3 regions of the Crenobacter sp. CS_VA4 genome follow, and region 2 is predicted to be linked to each of the others. Evidence: riboswitches for the same ligand, from Rfam matches in the RefSeq annotation. Region 2 holds a riboswitch; each other region holds the start of a gene.

Region 1 (5,480 bases), on a different contig from region 2:
AGGGGGTCAACGACGTTCAGGTCGAACTGGTTTGGGAGCCGCCCTGGACCCAGGAATCGATGAGCGAAGCGGCGCGCTTGCAACTAGGGTTGCTATGACATGTCCGAATGGATCGACATCGCCGCGGAAGCGGACTTCCCGCCCGGCACCTTCCGCACCGTAGATGTGGAAGGCGTACCGATCGCTGTGTTCAACGTCGGCGGCCACTACTACGCCATCGAGGACGTCTGCACCCATGAGGCTGAGACGCTGTCGTACGGCCGTGTCGAAGGGCTGGAGATCACCTGCCCCCGCCACGAGGCGCGTTTCTCGCTGGTCACCGGGGCGGCGCTTTCGCCACCGGCGTATGAGCCGGTGGCGACCTTCCCGGTTCGCGTCGAAGACGGCATGGTGCAGGTCAGGGACGACCGCTTCGATTAGAGCCTATTTGTCCGGTCCCGGACGATTGGTTACGCGTTTGACAAAGCGTTTAGGCCGGCTTGTTTGCCGGCCTCTGATCGCTTGAAGCGGTGTTCGGTGTTGCAGCGGCAGCTGCGGCAGAATCCGATGTCTACGCTTAGGGCGCAAAAGAAAACCCGATACGCCGTCGATACGGCATATCGGGAAACCCTACACAGACAAAGAACGCTCACTCACATAAGGCGTGAGAGCGCCTCTTGTTTGCCTACCACTTTAATCAGATCGATTGCTCGGCGGTGGCCGGCTGCGTCTCCTGGCTCTGCTTGTTGTAACCCAGCAGGTAATAAACGATCACCAGCATCGCGAGCCACACCGGGCCGACGATCAGCGCGACGCGGGTGTCGGGAAAGTACGCCATCAGGCCGATGACCAGCAGCAGGAACGCACCGGCGAGGTACGAGCCGTACGGGTAGAACGGCATCCGATACGAGAGCGCGGCCAGCTCCACCCGGCTGAGCCGGCTGCGAAAGCGCAGCTGCGAGAGCAAGATCACGCCCCAGGTCCAGATCGCGGCGAAGGTGGAAACGGCGGTCAGCCAGACGAACACCTCTTTCGGCGCGACGTAGTTGAGCAGCACGCCGAACAGCAGCAGCAGCACCGACATCAGCACCGCCGGCACCGGTACGCCGTTTCGGCCAACCTTGGCGAACACTGGCAGCGCCTGCTTCTGCTGCGCCAGGTTGTACAGCATGCGGCCGGTGCTGAAGATGCCGCTGTTACACGAGGACAGCGCGGCGGTCAGCACGACGAAGTTGATGATGCCGGCGGCGGCCGGGATGCCCATCTTCTCGAAGGTCATCACGAACGGGCTGCCCGTGGTGCCGATCTGATTCCACGGGTAGATGGACAGGATCACGAGCAAGGCGCCGATGTAGAAGATCAGGATGCGCCAGAACACCGTGTCGATCGCGCGGGCGAGCGACTTCTTCGGGTTCTTCGCCTCGCCGGCGGTCAGGCCGATCATCTCCACGCCAAGATACGCGAACATCACCATCGGCAGCGCCATCAGCACGCCCTGCATGCCGTTGGGCAGGAAGCCGCCGTGCTGCCACAGGTTGGCGATACCGGTAGCAATGCCGCCGTTGGCGAAGCCGAAGAAGATCGTCCCCGCTCCGGACACGATCATCAGCACGATGGTGACGATCTTGATCAGCGCGAACCAGAACTCGAACTCGCCGTACGCCTTCACCGCGATGAAGTTGACCGACGCCATCGACACCAGCGCGGCCAGCGCCCAGACCCAGCCCGGCGTGCCCGGGAACCACACGGCCATATAGACGGCGACGGCGGTGATCTCGGCCATACAGGTGACGATCCACATAAACCAGTAGGTCCAGCCGGTCAGATAGCCGGCCAACGGCCCCAGATAGTCCTGTGCGTAGCGGCTGAACGAACCGGCGACCGGGTTGTGGATCGCCATCTCGCCGAGCGCACGCATGATGATGAAGATGGCGGCGCCGCCTATCGCGTAAGACAGTATGATGGCCGGGCCGGCCATCTTGATCGCGGTCGCCGAGCCGAGGAACAGGCCGACGCCGATCGCGGCACCGAGCGCCATCATATTGATGTGGCGCTCCTCCAGGCCGCGATGCAACTTGTCTTGTTGCTCTTGCATTCGTTTCTCCTTTGCACACCTTGCCGTCGCTTGAGTCGGCGCATGCCTCTTCGCACGATCACGGGACGGTCGAATTAGATCAGCAGGGATTTCACCGGCGCAGCCGGGCACCGCCTTCTGGCCGATAGGCGAGAAGGAATGGCGGGCGCGCGGTGTGTTAGAACCGGGGACAAAACCCGATGCTGGATTGCCGGGCCGGATTCTGTCGGGGGGTTCGTCAGGCGGATTCGCTAGGAATCGTTAACGGGATAGGGACGCATGGCCTCTCCTGGGCGATGTGGGGGAGCGCAAACCTCGGCGTATCGCCGGCCGGCAGTTGGGGCTCAGTCGGTGCCCGAGGTTTACGACGTCTGCCCCCCTCTGTCCTTTTGCCTGAGAGATTACGCACCAGCGGGGCCGGCGCTTTTCCTTCGGCGAGGCCACGCGGGCCTACTCTCCAGAGAGCTCGTCGATGCGGCAGTCCTTTTGCCTGAGAGTTTCTGGGGCGATTCCCCTTCGGCGCCGCCCGTGTCGGGCGATCTCTCCAGCTGCATCGTCCCGCCCCTCGTCGTACCGAAGGAGCGGAAGCTGCGGAAAATCTAGGTAGGCTCGAAGCCGCTGTCAATCGGTGAGTGAGGAATTAATATTGTGCATCGCAATATTTCCGACTTCGCGATAATGGTAACCACGGCCAATTTCAATTGCCGCAAAACCGATTTGCACCGGCATCAGCAAGCTTTCTATAGGGAGTTAGGCTGGAATTCGATCAAACATTGCGCTGCGGCGCAGCATTTCCCGAATTAAAAAATACCCATTTCCAGCGTATTCATTTTGCAACAGCGTTATTTCCCGTAGAAACAATTTAATTTGAAGTTAGTTTAATCGGCCGTTTGATTTAATGCCCGGTTTTTCTCTCGAGAGAAATAAACCATGCCAAGAGTGTTTTTCTGTTGACAGGCTTTCAGCGTTTCCATTAGCTTGGAAAAAGCTTCACGGATGCTGCAGGAGAGATCGCCCGACCCGGGCGGCGCCGAAGGGGAATCGCCCCAGAAACTCTCAGGCAAAAGGACTGCTGCATCGACGAGCTCTCTGGAGAGTAGGCCCGCGTGGCCTCGCCGAAGGAAAAGCGCCAGCCCCGCTGGCGCGTAATCTCTCAGGCACAAAGGACAGAGGGGGCAACAGGCTGACGTCAGCCTGGAGCGCCCCCGACAGACCCGGCTGCCGATCCCGCGATCGCCCCTTCCGTCTCGCCCTCCGACTGACGTTGGCTGTGTTTTATCCCAACACAATCCTGTCAGGAAGAGAGCAATGAGCGAGACCAAATACACCGAATCCCACGAATGGCTGCGTCTGGAAGACGACGGCAGCGTCACGGTCGGCATCACCGAATATGCGCAGAACCTGCTGGGCGACCTGGTCTATGTCGCGCTGCCCAAAGAAGGCGAATCGTTCACCCAGGGCCAGGAAGCCGCCACGATCGAATCGGTGAAGGCCGCCGGCGAGATCAAGCTGCCGGTCGACGGCACAATCGTCGCGGTCAACAGCCTGCTCGCCGACGAACCGAGCCTGGTCAACGACGCGCCCGAGGGCGACGGCTGGTTCTTCCGCATCCGCCTCGACAACCCAGCCCAATTGGACGGTCTGATGGACGATGTCGCCTATCAGAACCTGATCGACCAATAAGCCCGGGAGAGCTGCCATGTTCCGTGATGATTCGCTCAAAGAGGACGCGCTGTTCCAGCGCCGCCACATCGGCCCGGGCGCCGACGAACAGCAGGCGATGTTGGCCGAACTGCAGGTCGACTCGCTCGCCGAACTGATCGACGAGGTCGTCCCCGCCAGCATCCGCCTGGCCGCCCCGCTCGCCCTCGCCGACGGCTGCAGCGAAGCCGAGGTGCTGGAGCGCCTCGCCAAGATCGCCGCGCGCAACCAGGTGTTCAAGTCCTACATCGGCATGGGCTACTACGACACCCACACCCCGCCGGTGATCCTGCGCAATGTGTTCGAGAACCCGGCCTGGTACACCGCGTACACCCCGTACCAGCCGGAAATCTCGCAGGGCCGCCTCGAGGCGCTGCTGAACTTCCAGACCATGGTCACCGACCTGACCGGGCTTGAGATCGCCAACGCGTCGATGCTCGACGAGGCGACCGCCGCGGCCGAGGCGATGACCTTCTGTCAGCGCCTGTCCAAATCGAAGAGCGCGGTGTTCTTCGTCGCCCGCGACTGCCATCCGCAGACCATCGAAGTGGTGAAGACCCGCGCCGAGCCCTTGGGCATCGAGGTGGTCGTCGGCGACCCGCGCCGCGATCTCGCCGGCTTCGAGTGCTTCGGCGTGCTCTTGCAGTACCCGGGCTCGCACGGCGACCTGATCGACTACCGGTCCGTCACCGAGGCCGCCCACGCACAGGGCGCGCTCGTCGTCGTCGCCGCCGACCTGCTGGCGCTGACGCTGCTGACCCCGCCGGGCGAATTCGGCGCCGACGTCGCGGTCGGCACGACTCAAAGATTCGGCGTGCCGATGGGCTTCGGCGGCCCGCACGCCGGCTACTTCGCGACCCGCGACGAGTTCAAGCGCACCATGCCGGGCCGCCTGGTCGGCGTATCGGTCGACAGCCACGGCCGCCCGGCGCTGCGCCTGGCGATGCAGACGCGCGAGCAGCACATCCGCCGCGAGAAGGCCACCAGCAATATCTGCACCGCGCAGGCGCTCTTGGCGATCATCGCCGGCCTCTACGCCGCCTACCACGGCCCCGAGGGGCTGACCGCGATCGCCCGCCGCGTGCACAGGCTGACCGCCACGTTGGCCGAAGGGCTGCGCGAGCTCGGCTATTCGGTACCGACCGAGTCGTTCTTCGACACGGTGACCGTCTCGGTCGACACCGCCAACCACGCCGACGTGCTGCATGCGCAGGCGCGCTCGCGCGGCGTCAATCTGCGCGCCAGCGCCGACACCCGCATCGGCATCTCGCTCGACGAGACGACGACTTCGGCCGACGTCGTGGCATTGTGGAGCCTGTTCGCGCTCGGCAAGGTCACGCCGGACTTCGCCGCACTCGAAGCGCAGGCCGCCGACGCGATCCCGGCGCCGCTCGTCCGGACCAGCGACTTCCTGACGCACCCGGTGTTCCAGCTGTACCGCTCGGAGACCGAGATGCTGCGTTACCTGCGCCGCCTCGCCGACAAGGACCTGGCGCTCGACCGCACCATGATTCCGCTGGGCAGCTGCACGATGAAGTTGAACGCCACCACCGAGATGATCCCGGTGACCTGGCCGGAATTCGGCAAGCTGCACCCGTTCGCCCCGGCCGAGCAAACCGCCGGCTACCGCGAGCTGACCCAGGAGCTTGAGTCTATGCTGTGTGCGATCACCGGCTACGACGCGGTGTCGCTGCAGCCGAACGCCGGCTCGCAGGGCGAGTACGCC
Region 2 (5,480 bases):
CAGTCAGAACGAGTGGGATAGATGGTTGCAGTTATTTCTGTCATGAAATTGCGTCGATTGCAGTTCAGACCGGTTTCAAATGCAGGTCGCTACACCTATGCAGCCTTCTATTGGCCGCCGCTCTGCCGGCCCACGCCGCTATCCCGATGACCTGAAACTCACCACCTGGAACAGTATGCTGCTGCCGCGCACGCCGACCTCGCGTCCGGCGCGCTGCCGCAGCGGGGCAGCATTCTCGCTCGCTGCGGCGTGCCCGTGAGCTGGCTGAGGCCAGTGTCTGATAGGCTCCGGCATGAAAAAAGCCAGCCCGTTCGGGCTGGCTTTGTCGTGTCTACTCTTCGGCCAACGTTCAGTGCAGGCGCCGCTGATACGAGAAGGTCGGCAGATTCCAGCCGCGATAGACCGCGCCGAGCCGGATCGTCAGGCCGAGCGCGAAACCAGCCACGGTGTTGACGTCGTCGCCGACGCCGAGGTGGTGCAGGCCGAGGTAGAGCAGGGCGACCGCGAACGACACGCTGGCGTACAGCTCCTGGCGGAACACCACCGGCACGCGGTTGCACAGCACGTCGCGCAGCACGCCGCCGGCGATGCCGGTGATCATGCCGGCGACCACCACCACCGGCAGCTGGTAACCCATGCCGAGCGCGACGTTGCTGCCGATCAGCGTGAATGCCACCAGGCCCATCGCGTCGAGCACCAGGAACACGTTGCGCAGCCGGTGCATATAGCGCGACACGAATACGGTGAAGAGACCCGCGCCGAGCGTCAGGTACAGATACTCGGGGTGCTGGGTCCAGCCGATCGGGAAGTGGCCGAGCACGATGTCGCGCACCGTGCCGCCGCCGAGCGCGGTCAGGAAGGCGATGACCGAGACGCCGAAGATGTCCATATTGCGACGGCCGGCGGCAAGCGCCCCGGTCATGGCTTCGGCGGTGATGGCGATCAGATAGATGTAAGTCAGCATGGTGGTGGTCGAAACAGGAAGTCGGCAAAACCGCGCGGGCCGGACGGGCTGGGCCGCCGACGCGCGCAGACTGGAATAAGGGTCAGCGTGTCAACGGCGCGGGCGGTGCCGGAGGCAAAGCGGGCGAGGCGACGAAACGGGGGAACCGGAAGGGCCGGAACAGGGTCGGATACGCAGGGTGGAGAGTGTCATGATCAAGGCGCTTTCAGGGTGCGAGCGGGCGTTATGCCCGTTAGCCTCTCCCCTTGTCCTTTTACCTGAGAGTTTTGGTGGCTGGCGCCACTCGCCCCTTCGGTGGACCGGCTGGCGCCGGCCTCTCTCCAATCGGCTATCGATAACGCGGTTGCAGTTCTTTTGCCTGAGCGATTATGGGAGCTTGCGTCTTCGGCGGAGGGTCGAACCCTCGCTCTCCTGCAACCAGCGCGCTATTATCCCGCACCGCAACAAGACGGTCAAACGTACACCGACCCGCGGCCGCGCCGCGGATCGCGAGGAAATGCCATGACGACTCCGATGCTCGATGCGCTGATGAAACTGGTCGACACGCCACGCGACGGGGCGATGCTGCGCTTCGGCATCGCCAATGAGCTGATGCACCAGAACCGCTTGGCCGAAGCCGAGGCGCAACTGCGCCAGGCGCTGGTGATGCAGCCCGACTACTCGGCGGCGTGGAAGCTGCTCGGCAAGGTGCTGGTGGCCGCTGCTAAGCCGGACGCGGCGCGGCTGGTCTACCAGGACGGTATCGCGGTGGCCGAGCTGAAGGGCGACCTGCAGGCGGCCAAGGAGATGGGCGTGTTCCTACGCCGCCTCGACAAGGCGGCCGGCTAAGAGCCGCTTAACAAAACGAGGCTTAGCCGAGTTTCTGCGCAGCTAAAACCCTCACGGCGTTGTTGCGCTGCCTTGCCGTACGACTTGTACTGTCTGCAGCAGCGCGCCTAGCCGGGACCGCTGCGCTGGGTTTTGTTAGCGACTCTAAGCCATGTTATTGACCGGCTGACCGGCCATGATCAGCGTTCCTGCATGTCCTGCTCAGGCGCCGGTTCTACGCGAGCGCCGCTGTGCCCAGCGTCGCAGGCGCCGCAACCGTAGCCAGCGGCGTCCGCCCGATTCGGCCGCCAGCCGGCGTTCCAGCCAGCGCCGGTACGGCGCGGTCTTCTCGTGCGCCCAGTCAACGGCGCGTACCAGCGCGGCGTAAGTGCGTGCCACCCAGCCGATCTCAAGCAGCGCCGGTTTACAGATCGTAAACAGCCACGACGCCACCCCCATCCCGAGCAGTTTGGCCAGTAGTAGCGTCAGGATCGCCAGCGCATAGCGTTGCTGGATCAGCAGTGCCACCTCGACGAACTTCAACGGCACCAGCATCAACAGCGGCACCGCGACGCAGAACAGCGCCGGGTAGGGCGACAGCGTCGCCAGGCGGCGCGACAGCCGCTCGGTGAGCGGCCGCCACGGCGCCCAGTCGACGAAGCGGCGCACCAGCGGGCCGAGCCGTTCCCACAGCCAGGCCTCCAGCAGGAACAGGCTAGCGAGTAGGAACCAGAACGGGGCGAGCAGTCGTTTCATGCGGTGGAAGTTTGGGGTGGCGGTGCGGTTTCGCAAGCGTGCGGGCACGACGGCAGCGCTTAGAGTCGCTAACAAAGCCCAGCGCAGCGGTCCCGGCTAGGCGCGCTGCTGCAGACAGTACAAGTCGTACGGCAAGGCAGCGCAACAACGCCGGGAGGGGTTTGTTAGCGGCTCTTAACGCGGCTGGAACAGGATGATCGCCATGCCGGAGAGCGCGACGGCCACCCCGGCCAGGTCCCACAGGCTCGGCCGGATCCCGTCGACCAGCCATAGCCAGAGCAGCGCCATGCCGATATAGACGCCGCCATACGCGGCGTAGACCCGGCCGGAAGCCGCCTCGTGCAGCGTCAGGAGCCAGGCGAACAGCGCCAGGCTGAGCGCCGCCGGCAGCAACAACCATGGCGATCCCTGCTGGCGCAACCACAGGTAGGGCAGGTAGCAGCCGACGATTTCGGCCAGGGCGGTGGCGAGGTAGAGCAGGAACGGTTTCATCAATAGGTGGGCAGGGGCAATCGCCGCCATTCTGCCCGATTCGTCGGGGCAAATCGACCGCTAGCCTTCTACCGATTGCAGACCGCCGATAACCAGAGCGGCGGATTCTTCGCCAAGGCCTGGGCGAGGGGCCGATAGCGTGCATCCAACAGGCTGGCCGCCCAGTAGAGCCCGTTGGCACTCTTCGGATCCCATAGACCGCTGAAGCCCGGCAGCCCCGCGTCGCGTCGCTGCAGGTCGAACTTGACGGTGGTGTGCACGTATTCCTCATGGGTCTTGCGACCGTCGGCATAGGGCAGCAGCCAGTCCAGTCCCTTCTGCAGGCTTTGGCCGTCGTGCCCTTTCAACGTCAGCCAATCCTGGCCCATCGAGCTTGCGGCGAGTGCCGCGCGCGTCAGCGGTTCAAGGTCGTAGACCACATAGTGCAGCGCGTCGCGCTCCTCGAAGTCGATGACCGATCCGTCCGGCCGCATATTGGCGTCCAGCTGGCGAAGATAGGCCGTCCGTGCGGCGGCCAACAGCCGCTTATCGCGGAGCGCCACGGCGGCGAGCGTGACGATCTTGACGCGATGGCTCTGCCAGTTGTTGATCGACGTCCCCTTGGCTTCGGCGCGCATCGCCTGCATGCGGGCGAGATAGCCTTCTGCCATGTCTCGCAAGAGAAGTCGCACGTTCTCTCGGGTGGCGGCCGGCAAGTCCGCTTGACTGAGGCTGTACGCATCGATCATGCCGTCCATGGCCGTTTCGTCGATCGGGTTGAAGCTGGGGCGATAGACACCGGTCCACGCGTCAAAGTAGCTGGCGAGCCGGTCGAGCGCGGCTTGGTCCCGCTCGGTGCGCCAGGCCAGCGCCAGCACCCGCATATAGTCGAAGTCGCGCTTCGCCTGCACCGACTGGTCGTAGATGCCCTGATGCGGCAGGGTGCCTTCGGTGTGGACCACCGGCATCGCCTGTGGCGCCGGGGCGGGGACCCGGGCGAGCGCCGAGCGCACGCTGGCCGGGTTCGGTGCCGGGCTGCACACCGTTTCGCTCGCGGGCACCAGCGGCGCGGCCAGCAGCAGCGAGACACCGAGGATAGACCAGTTTTTCGGCATGGGACTTCCTTCGCATAATGGCTTTTATCAGCGGCATCGTAGGCCCCGCCACGTGGCCGGTCTGTGGGGCAACGGTAAGCGGGCGTAACCGGATGTAAGCAGTACACTAATACACTAAGGGGGGTGAGTTGGCCGAACCGGCCGCGTTGCCATCGTTTGAGGAGGAAGCACCCCATGACGGAGTTCCGTACCGAGACCGATTCGATGGGCGCCATCGAGGTGCCCGCAGACCGCTACTGGGGCGCGCAGACGCAGCGCTCGATCGACAATTTTCCGATCGGCGTGGCGCGCTTTCGCTGGCAGCGGCCGGTGATCCGGGCGCTCGGCATCCTGAAGCGCGCGGCGGCCGAAGCCAACGCCGAGCTCGGCGAATTGCCGGTCGAGCTGGCGCGGTTGATCGCGCAGGCGGCCGACGAGGTGATAGCAGGCAAGCTCGACGATGAATTCCCGCTGGTGGTGTTCCAGACCGGCTCGGGCACCCAGTCGAACATGAACGCCAACGAGGTGATCGCCAACCGGGCGATCGAGCTCGCCGGCGGTAAGCGTGGCAGCAAGACCCCGGTGCATCCGAACGACCACGTCAATCGCGGCCAGTCGTCCAACGATACCTTCCCTACCGCGATGCACATCGCCGTGGTAGCCGAACTGCACGAACACCTGTTCCCGGCGCTGCGCCGCCTGCGCAACACGCTGGCGGCCAAGGCCGACGCGTATCAGCACGTGGTGAAGACCGGCCGCACCCACCTGCAGGACGCGACGCCGATCACCTTGGGCCAGGAAATCGGCGCCTGGGTGGCGCAGCTCGACTTCGGTATCGCCACCGTCGAGGCGGCGCTGCCGGGGCTCTACGACCTGGCGATCGGCGGCACCGCGGTCGGCACCGGTCTTAACGCGCATCCCGAGTTCGGCGACCGCGCCGCGCAGCACATCGCCCAGCTGGCCGGCGCGCCGTTCCGCTCGGCACCGAACAAGTTCTTCGCGCTGGCCGCGCACGATGCGCTGGTCAATGTGTCGGCGGCGCTGCGCACGCTGGCTGGCGGGCTGATGAAGCTCGCCAACGACGTGCGCTGGCTCGCCAGCGGGCCGCGCTGCGGCATCGGCGAATTGACCATCCCGGAGAACGAGCCGGGCTCGTCGATCATGCCGGGCAAGGTCAACCCGACCCAGTGCGAGGCGCTGACGATGGTCTGCGTGCAGGTGTTCGGCAACGACGCGGCGGTGGCGTTCGCCGGCAGCCAGGGCAATTTCCAGCTCAACGTCTACAAGCCGGTGATGGTGCACAACGTGCTCGAGAGCATCGAGCTGATCGGCGACGCGTGCCTCGCGTTCGACGAGCACTGCGCGCGCGGCATCGAGCCGAACCTGCC
Region 3 (5,480 bases), on a different contig from region 2:
TCGTGGAAGCAGTCGACCGGGCAGACGTCGACGCAGTCGGTGTATTTACATTTGATACAGGCTTCGGTTACAACGTAGGCCATGGTTTTCCCTCTGTATGTAATGGTGTCGTGGTCTCGACCCCAATTTTAGCCAAGTTTGCCCCTGCTTTTCATGACCGTCGACGCTGCTGCCGTTTCTGACCCCCTTTTCACGATGCCGTACCGTGGCCGGTTTGCCCCCAGCCCGACCGGTCTGCTGCACGCCGGTTCCTTGGCGACCGCGGTCGGCAGCTACCTCGAGGCGCGCTGCCGCGGCGGCGAGTGGCTGGTGCGCATCGAGGACCTCGACCCGCCGCGCGAGCAGCCCGGCGCGAGCGAGCACATCCTCGCCACGCTGGCGGCGTTCGGTTTCGAATGGGATGGTGAGGTGGTGTACCAGAGCCGGCGCCATCATCGCTACCGCGATGCCTTGCAGGCGTTGGCCGAACGCGGGCTGGCCTATCCCTGCACCTGCACCCGGCGCGAGATCGCGCTGGCGGCGCGTCCGGGTGTCGACGGCCCGGTCTATCCGGGCACTTGCCGGCACGGCCTGCCGCCGGGCCGGGAGGGGCGCGCCTGGCGGCTCAAGGTCGAGTCCGGCGAAACCGGCTTCGTCGACCGCCTGCAAGGGCCTTATGCACAGGACCTGGCGCGCGACATCGGCGACTTCGTGTTGCTGCGCGCCGACGGCTTCTGGGCCTATCAGCTGGCGGTGGTGGTCGACGACGCCGAGCAGGGCATCACCGACATCGTGCGCGGCGCCGACCTGTTGGTGTCGACGCCGAGGCAGATCTGGCTGCAGCGTTGCCTGGGCGTGGCGACGCCGGGCTACTGCCACCTGCCGCTGCTGGTCAACGCCGCCGGCGAGAAGTTGTCGAAACAGACGTTGGCGCCGGCGATCGAGCCGGCCGGCGCCGCTGCCGAATTGCGTCTGGCGCTGAGCCGGCTGGGCCACGAGCCCGACCCGACCTGCCAGAGCGTCGCCGAGTTGTGGCAGTGGGCGAGGGCTCACTGGCAGTTGGCACAGGTGGCGCCGGCGCCGGTGGTGGCGTAAGTCGGCGCCCCCCGACCCGATTGAACGTCGGCGTGACTGGCCGAACACCTGATCGGCGGCTGAACCACTCCGTCGGCGAAACCGTCAAGGCCGCCGCCGAGGAATGTTTCCCGCACTAGCGGGGATTTTAGATGGCTCGACAGGCATGCTTCGGCCAACCTTGCAGGGCGTCGCTGAAAATGGTGTATTGCAATGCAAGGTACCTGTTCATATACTGCTGCTGTCAGTGAACCCGCGTCGTGATTCCGGCCGACTATCGTGTAGTGCAAGGTAGTATGGCAACACGGCAGCGACAGCCAAACCGGGAAAGGCGAGTGAAGACACAATTGAAGAAGGGCACGCTGGAGATGTGCGTGCTGGCCTTGCTGGCCCGCGCCGACAGCTACGCTTACGAGCTGGTCAGCCGGCTGGCCGACTGCATGGAAATCAGCGAGGGCACCATCTACCCGCTGATGCGCCGGCTGCAGGCCGAGGGCTGGGTGACGACCTATCTGGTCGAGTCACCGAGCGGGCCGTCGCGCAAGTACTACGCGCTGACGGCGGCCGGGCGGCAGAGCCTGGTCGAGATGCAGGCCGAGTGGCAGGAGTTCGTCAGCGAAGTCAACAGCGTGCTGGCGCCGCACGCGGCGAACGACGCGCAGCGCGCCAGACAGAACAATCCGCAGGGAGAGGTGTGATGAATCAGCAGACGTTCATGCAGCAACTGGAGGCGGCGCTGGCCGGGCTGCCGACCGCCGAGAGGCAGGAGATCCTCGCCGACTACGCGGAGTATTTCGGCGACGCGCTGGCCGATGGCCGCAGCGAGGAGGAGGTGGCCGCGTCGCTCGGCGACCCGCAGCGCCTGGCCCGCGAGCTGCAGGCGAAGGCGCGGCTGCAGGCGTGGGAGTCGCGCCGCTCGGTCGGCAATCTGTTCGGCGTGGTTGGTGCCATGGCGGGGCTGGGCGTGCTCAACTTCGTGCTGGCGATCCCGTTCATGGTCTATCTGGGTGTGTTGACGCTCGGTTTCGTGGTGTCGGGTTCGCTGCTGTTCGCTGGGGTGCTGTTGACCGGGCTATGGGTCAGCAACAGCCTGTTCGGCTGGCCGACGATCGAGCCTATCCTGTTCAACCAGGGCGCCGGCCCGGCGCTGATCGTCGGTGCACCAAATAGCGGCCGGCCGCTGGTCAACATCCAGGGCGGGCAGGGCGACAAGGTAGTGATCCTCCGCGACCCGAGCACCGGCAAGACGCTGGTCGAGGCGTCCGGCGCCGACGGTTCGGTGCGGCTGGAGCGCAGCGCAGACGGCTCGGTCAGCCGGCTGCAGTTGTCCGGCGAGGACGGCGTGGTCGAGCTGCAGGGGCTGGGCGGGATTTCCGACCGCTCGGCGCTGTTGATGACCGGCCTGGGGCTGCTGCTGGCCGGCGGGGTCGGCCTGCTGATCGTGGTGGTGCTGGCGCGGGCGACCTGGCGGGCGCTGGCGCGCTTCGGTCGTTACCAGCTGGCGCTGCTGTCGGGCGAGCGCGACGGTTTGGCGCGGGCCTGACAGGGCAAGGTTGGCCGAAGCAGGGCGGTTTCGGCCAAGCTTGGCGCCGTGATGGCCGCCGTTCGTCGGCGGCTTGATCGAGGCCGAATGACAAGCCGGCAATCTGCCGGGATGTCGCTTGACACGAAGCTAAAACCGGCTTGCCATTCGGCCGGCCAGCCACGATAATCCGGCCAACATGCAGGAGAGAGCCGCCTTTTCTCGAAGGAATAGGCGGCCGCCGAAGGCGCAAGCGCACCCGCAATCGCTCAGGCAAAAGGACTGTATGGGACCCGGTGGCCATTCGGCCGACCGACCAAACTCTGGAGAGCGGCGCGTGGCAACACGGCGCCCACCGAAGGGGCTAAGGGTGGCGAGCGCCACCTGAAAATCTCAGGTGGCCAAGGACAGAGGGGTGTGTTGAGGGAAACGCACGCACCCATAGGCTGCCCAAGGATCTGCCCCGATGACACAAGCACCCCGCTGTACCCCGTTGTTCCAGTCGCACGTCGATGCCGGCGCCAAGATCGTCGAATTCGCCGGCTGGTCTATGCCTATCCATTACGGCTCCCAACTCAAAGAACATGAAATCGTCCGTAGCGACGCTGGCATGTTCGACGTCTCGCACATGGTGGTGCTCGACATCACTGGCTCCGACGCGCGCGACTGGCTGCGCGGCTTGCTCGCCAACGACGTCGCCAAGCTCGGCTTCGTCGGCAAGGCGCTCTATTCCGGCATGCTCAATGAACAGGGCGGCGTGATCGACGACCTGATCGTCTACCTGGCCGAACACGGCTACCGCATGGTGGTCAACGCCGGCACCCGCGACAAGGACATCGCCTGGCTGAAAGAGACCAGCGAAGGCCGCGACGTGACGCTTACCGTGCGCGACGACCTGGCGATGCTGGCGGTGCAGGGCCCGAACGCGATCGACAAGGTCTGCGCGGTGAACCCCGACTGGGCCGAACAGATCCGTGGCCTGAAGGTATTCCAGGGCCTGCCGTTCGGTGAATGGTTCGTCGCCCGCACTGGTTACACCGGCGAAGACGGCCTGGAAATCATGATCCCGGCCAATGAGGCGCCGGGCTTCTTCACCGCCTTGATCGGTGCCGGTGTCGCCCCGGCCGGCCTAGGCGCCCGCGACACGCTGCGCCTCGAGGCCGGCATGAACCTGTACGGCCACGATATGGACGAAGGCGTCTCGCCGCTCGAAGCCGGCATGGGCTGGACGGTGGCGTGGGAACCTCTTGATCGCGACTTCATCGGCCGCAAGGCGCTGGAAGCGCAGAAGGCCGCCGGCGTGGCGATGAAGCAGGTCGGCCTGGTGATGGAAAGCCGCGGCGTGCTGCGCGAAGGGATGCGCGTAGTGGTGGATGGCGCCGGCGAAGGCGTGATCACCAGCGGCACCTTCTCGCCGACGCTGAAGCTGTCGATCGCGATCGCCCGCGTGCCGAAGGCGACCGGCGATGTCGCCGCGGTCGATCTGCGTGGTACGCTGACGCCGGTGCGTGTCGTCAAGTTGCCGTTCGTGCGCAACGGCAAAAAAGTCTACGAATAATCCCGATCGAACCGAGGTTGGCCGAACACCGCAGGAAACCTTGAAAAACCGCCGTGAGGCAGGCTTTTCAAGGTTGCCGGATTCGGTCGGACCGTTCCGTCATCTTGAGAGAGAGAGAAACTATCCATGAGCCAGATCCCCGCCGAACTGAAATACGTCGAAAGCCACGAGTGGCTGCGTCTCGAAGCTGACGGCACCGTGACCGTCGGCATCACCCACCACGCGCAGGAGCTGCTCGGCGACGTGGTGTTCGTCGAGTTGCCGAAGGTCGGCGCCTCGCTCGCCCGCGACGAGCAGGCCGGCGTGGTCGAGTCGGTGAAGGCCGCCTCGGACGTGTACTGTCCGATCGCCGGTGAAGTCGTGGCCGTCAACGAAGGCCTGGAAGCCGCGCCGGAGCAGGCCAACGAAGCGCCGTACGGCAATGGCTGGTTCTTCCAGATCAAGCCGGCCAACGTCGCCGACCTGGACGGCCTGTGGACCGCCGAACAGTACGCCAAGGAAATCGGCGCCTGAGCCAGATTTAGTCAAACGCCCTGTGTCCGCACGGGGCGTTTTGCCATGTTGTTGGAGTGGCTGAGACACCGGTTTCGTAGACCTGGTTTGCTCGCCCTCTGGAATCACCGGACGCACGCACCATGACGCTCTCTGAACTGTTTAATCACAACGAATTCGTATCGCGCCACATCGGCATCGACGACGCCGACGCGGCCGCGATGTTGGCCGAACTGGGCCTGAAAACCCGCGCCGAACTGGTCGACCAGACCCTGCCGGCCGACATCCGCTTCGGCAAGAAGCTGGCGCTGCCGGACGCGCTGTCCGAGATCGAGTCGCTGGCCAAGCTCAAAGCCATCGCCAGGAAGAACACCGTCAACAAGTCGTACATCGGCCTCGGTTACCACCCGACCCGCCTGCCGACCGTGATCCTGCGCAATGTGCTGGAAAACCCGGGCTGGTACACCGCCTACACCCCGTACCAGGCCGAGATCGCGCAGGGCCGCCTGGAAGCGCTGCTGAACTTCCAGCAGATGGTGATCGACCTGACCGGCCTGGACGTCGCCAACGCCTCCATGCTCGACGAGGCCACCGCCGCCGCCGAGGCGATGGCAATGGCGCGCCGCGTGTCCAAGACGAAGTCCAACCAGTTCTTCGTCGACAGCCGCGTGCTGCCGCAGTCGCTCGACGTGATCAAGACCCGCGCCGCGCACTTCGGCTTCGAGCTGGTGCTGGGCCACCCGGAAGAGGCCGGCAACGGTGACTACTTCGGCGCGATCTTCCAGTACCCGGGCGAAGCGGGCGATCTGGTCGACCTGACCCCGCACATCGCCGCCGCCAAGGCGCGCGGCGCGG

What was found. A riboswitch is a leader RNA that binds a small molecule or an ion and turns the genes downstream of it on or off. The one in region 2 is predicted to bind glycine.
Region 1: linked by a shared signal. The riboswitch ahead of gcvH (glycine cleavage system protein GcvH) and the one ahead of ACZ2IA_RS15250 (trimeric intracellular cation channel family protein) in region 2 are both predicted to bind glycine.
Region 3: linked by a shared signal. The riboswitch ahead of gcvT (glycine cleavage system aminomethyltransferase GcvT) and the one ahead of ACZ2IA_RS15250 (trimeric intracellular cation channel family protein) in region 2 are both predicted to bind glycine.

The regions. Positions count from the first base shown of each region.
Region 1 covers NZ_JBVMAE010000007.1:46,812-52,291, forward strand. The annotation lists gene ACZ2IA_RS08490 (SUF system Fe-S cluster assembly protein) at 1-98, shown strand, start outside; gene ACZ2IA_RS08495 (non-heme iron oxygenase ferredoxin subunit) at 100-420, shown strand; gene ACZ2IA_RS08500 (amino acid permease) at 677-2,074, opposite strand; glycine riboswitch at 2,425-2,524, opposite strand; glycine riboswitch at 3,046-3,135, shown strand; gene gcvH (glycine cleavage system protein GcvH) at 3,362-3,736, shown strand; gene gcvP (aminomethyl-transferring glycine dehydrogenase) at 3,753-5,480, shown strand, end outside.
Region 2 covers NZ_JBVMAE010000016.1:10,549-16,028, forward strand. The annotation lists gene ACZ2IA_RS15250 (trimeric intracellular cation channel family protein) at 350-964, opposite strand; glycine riboswitch at 1,200-1,298, opposite strand; glycine riboswitch at 1,301-1,388, opposite strand; gene ACZ2IA_RS15255 (tetratricopeptide repeat protein) at 1,466-1,792, shown strand; gene ACZ2IA_RS15260 (hypothetical protein) at 1,994-2,527, opposite strand; gene ACZ2IA_RS15265 (YnfA family protein) at 2,702-3,019, opposite strand; gene ACZ2IA_RS15270 (alginate lyase family protein) at 3,088-4,113, opposite strand; gene fumC (class II fumarate hydratase) at 4,288-5,480, shown strand, end outside.
Region 3 covers NZ_JBVMAE010000003.1:66,129-71,608, reverse strand. The annotation lists gene fdxA (ferredoxin FdxA) at 1-83, opposite strand, end outside; gene gluQRS (tRNA glutamyl-Q(34) synthetase GluQRS) at 196-1,074, shown strand; gene ACZ2IA_RS03765 (PadR family transcriptional regulator) at 1,389-1,751, shown strand; gene ACZ2IA_RS03760 (DUF1700 domain-containing protein) at 1,751-2,596, shown strand; glycine riboswitch at 2,768-2,870, shown strand; glycine riboswitch at 2,889-2,996, shown strand; gene gcvT (glycine cleavage system aminomethyltransferase GcvT) at 3,042-4,133, shown strand; gene gcvH (glycine cleavage system protein GcvH) at 4,260-4,646, shown strand; gene gcvP (aminomethyl-transferring glycine dehydrogenase) at 4,769-5,480, shown strand, end outside.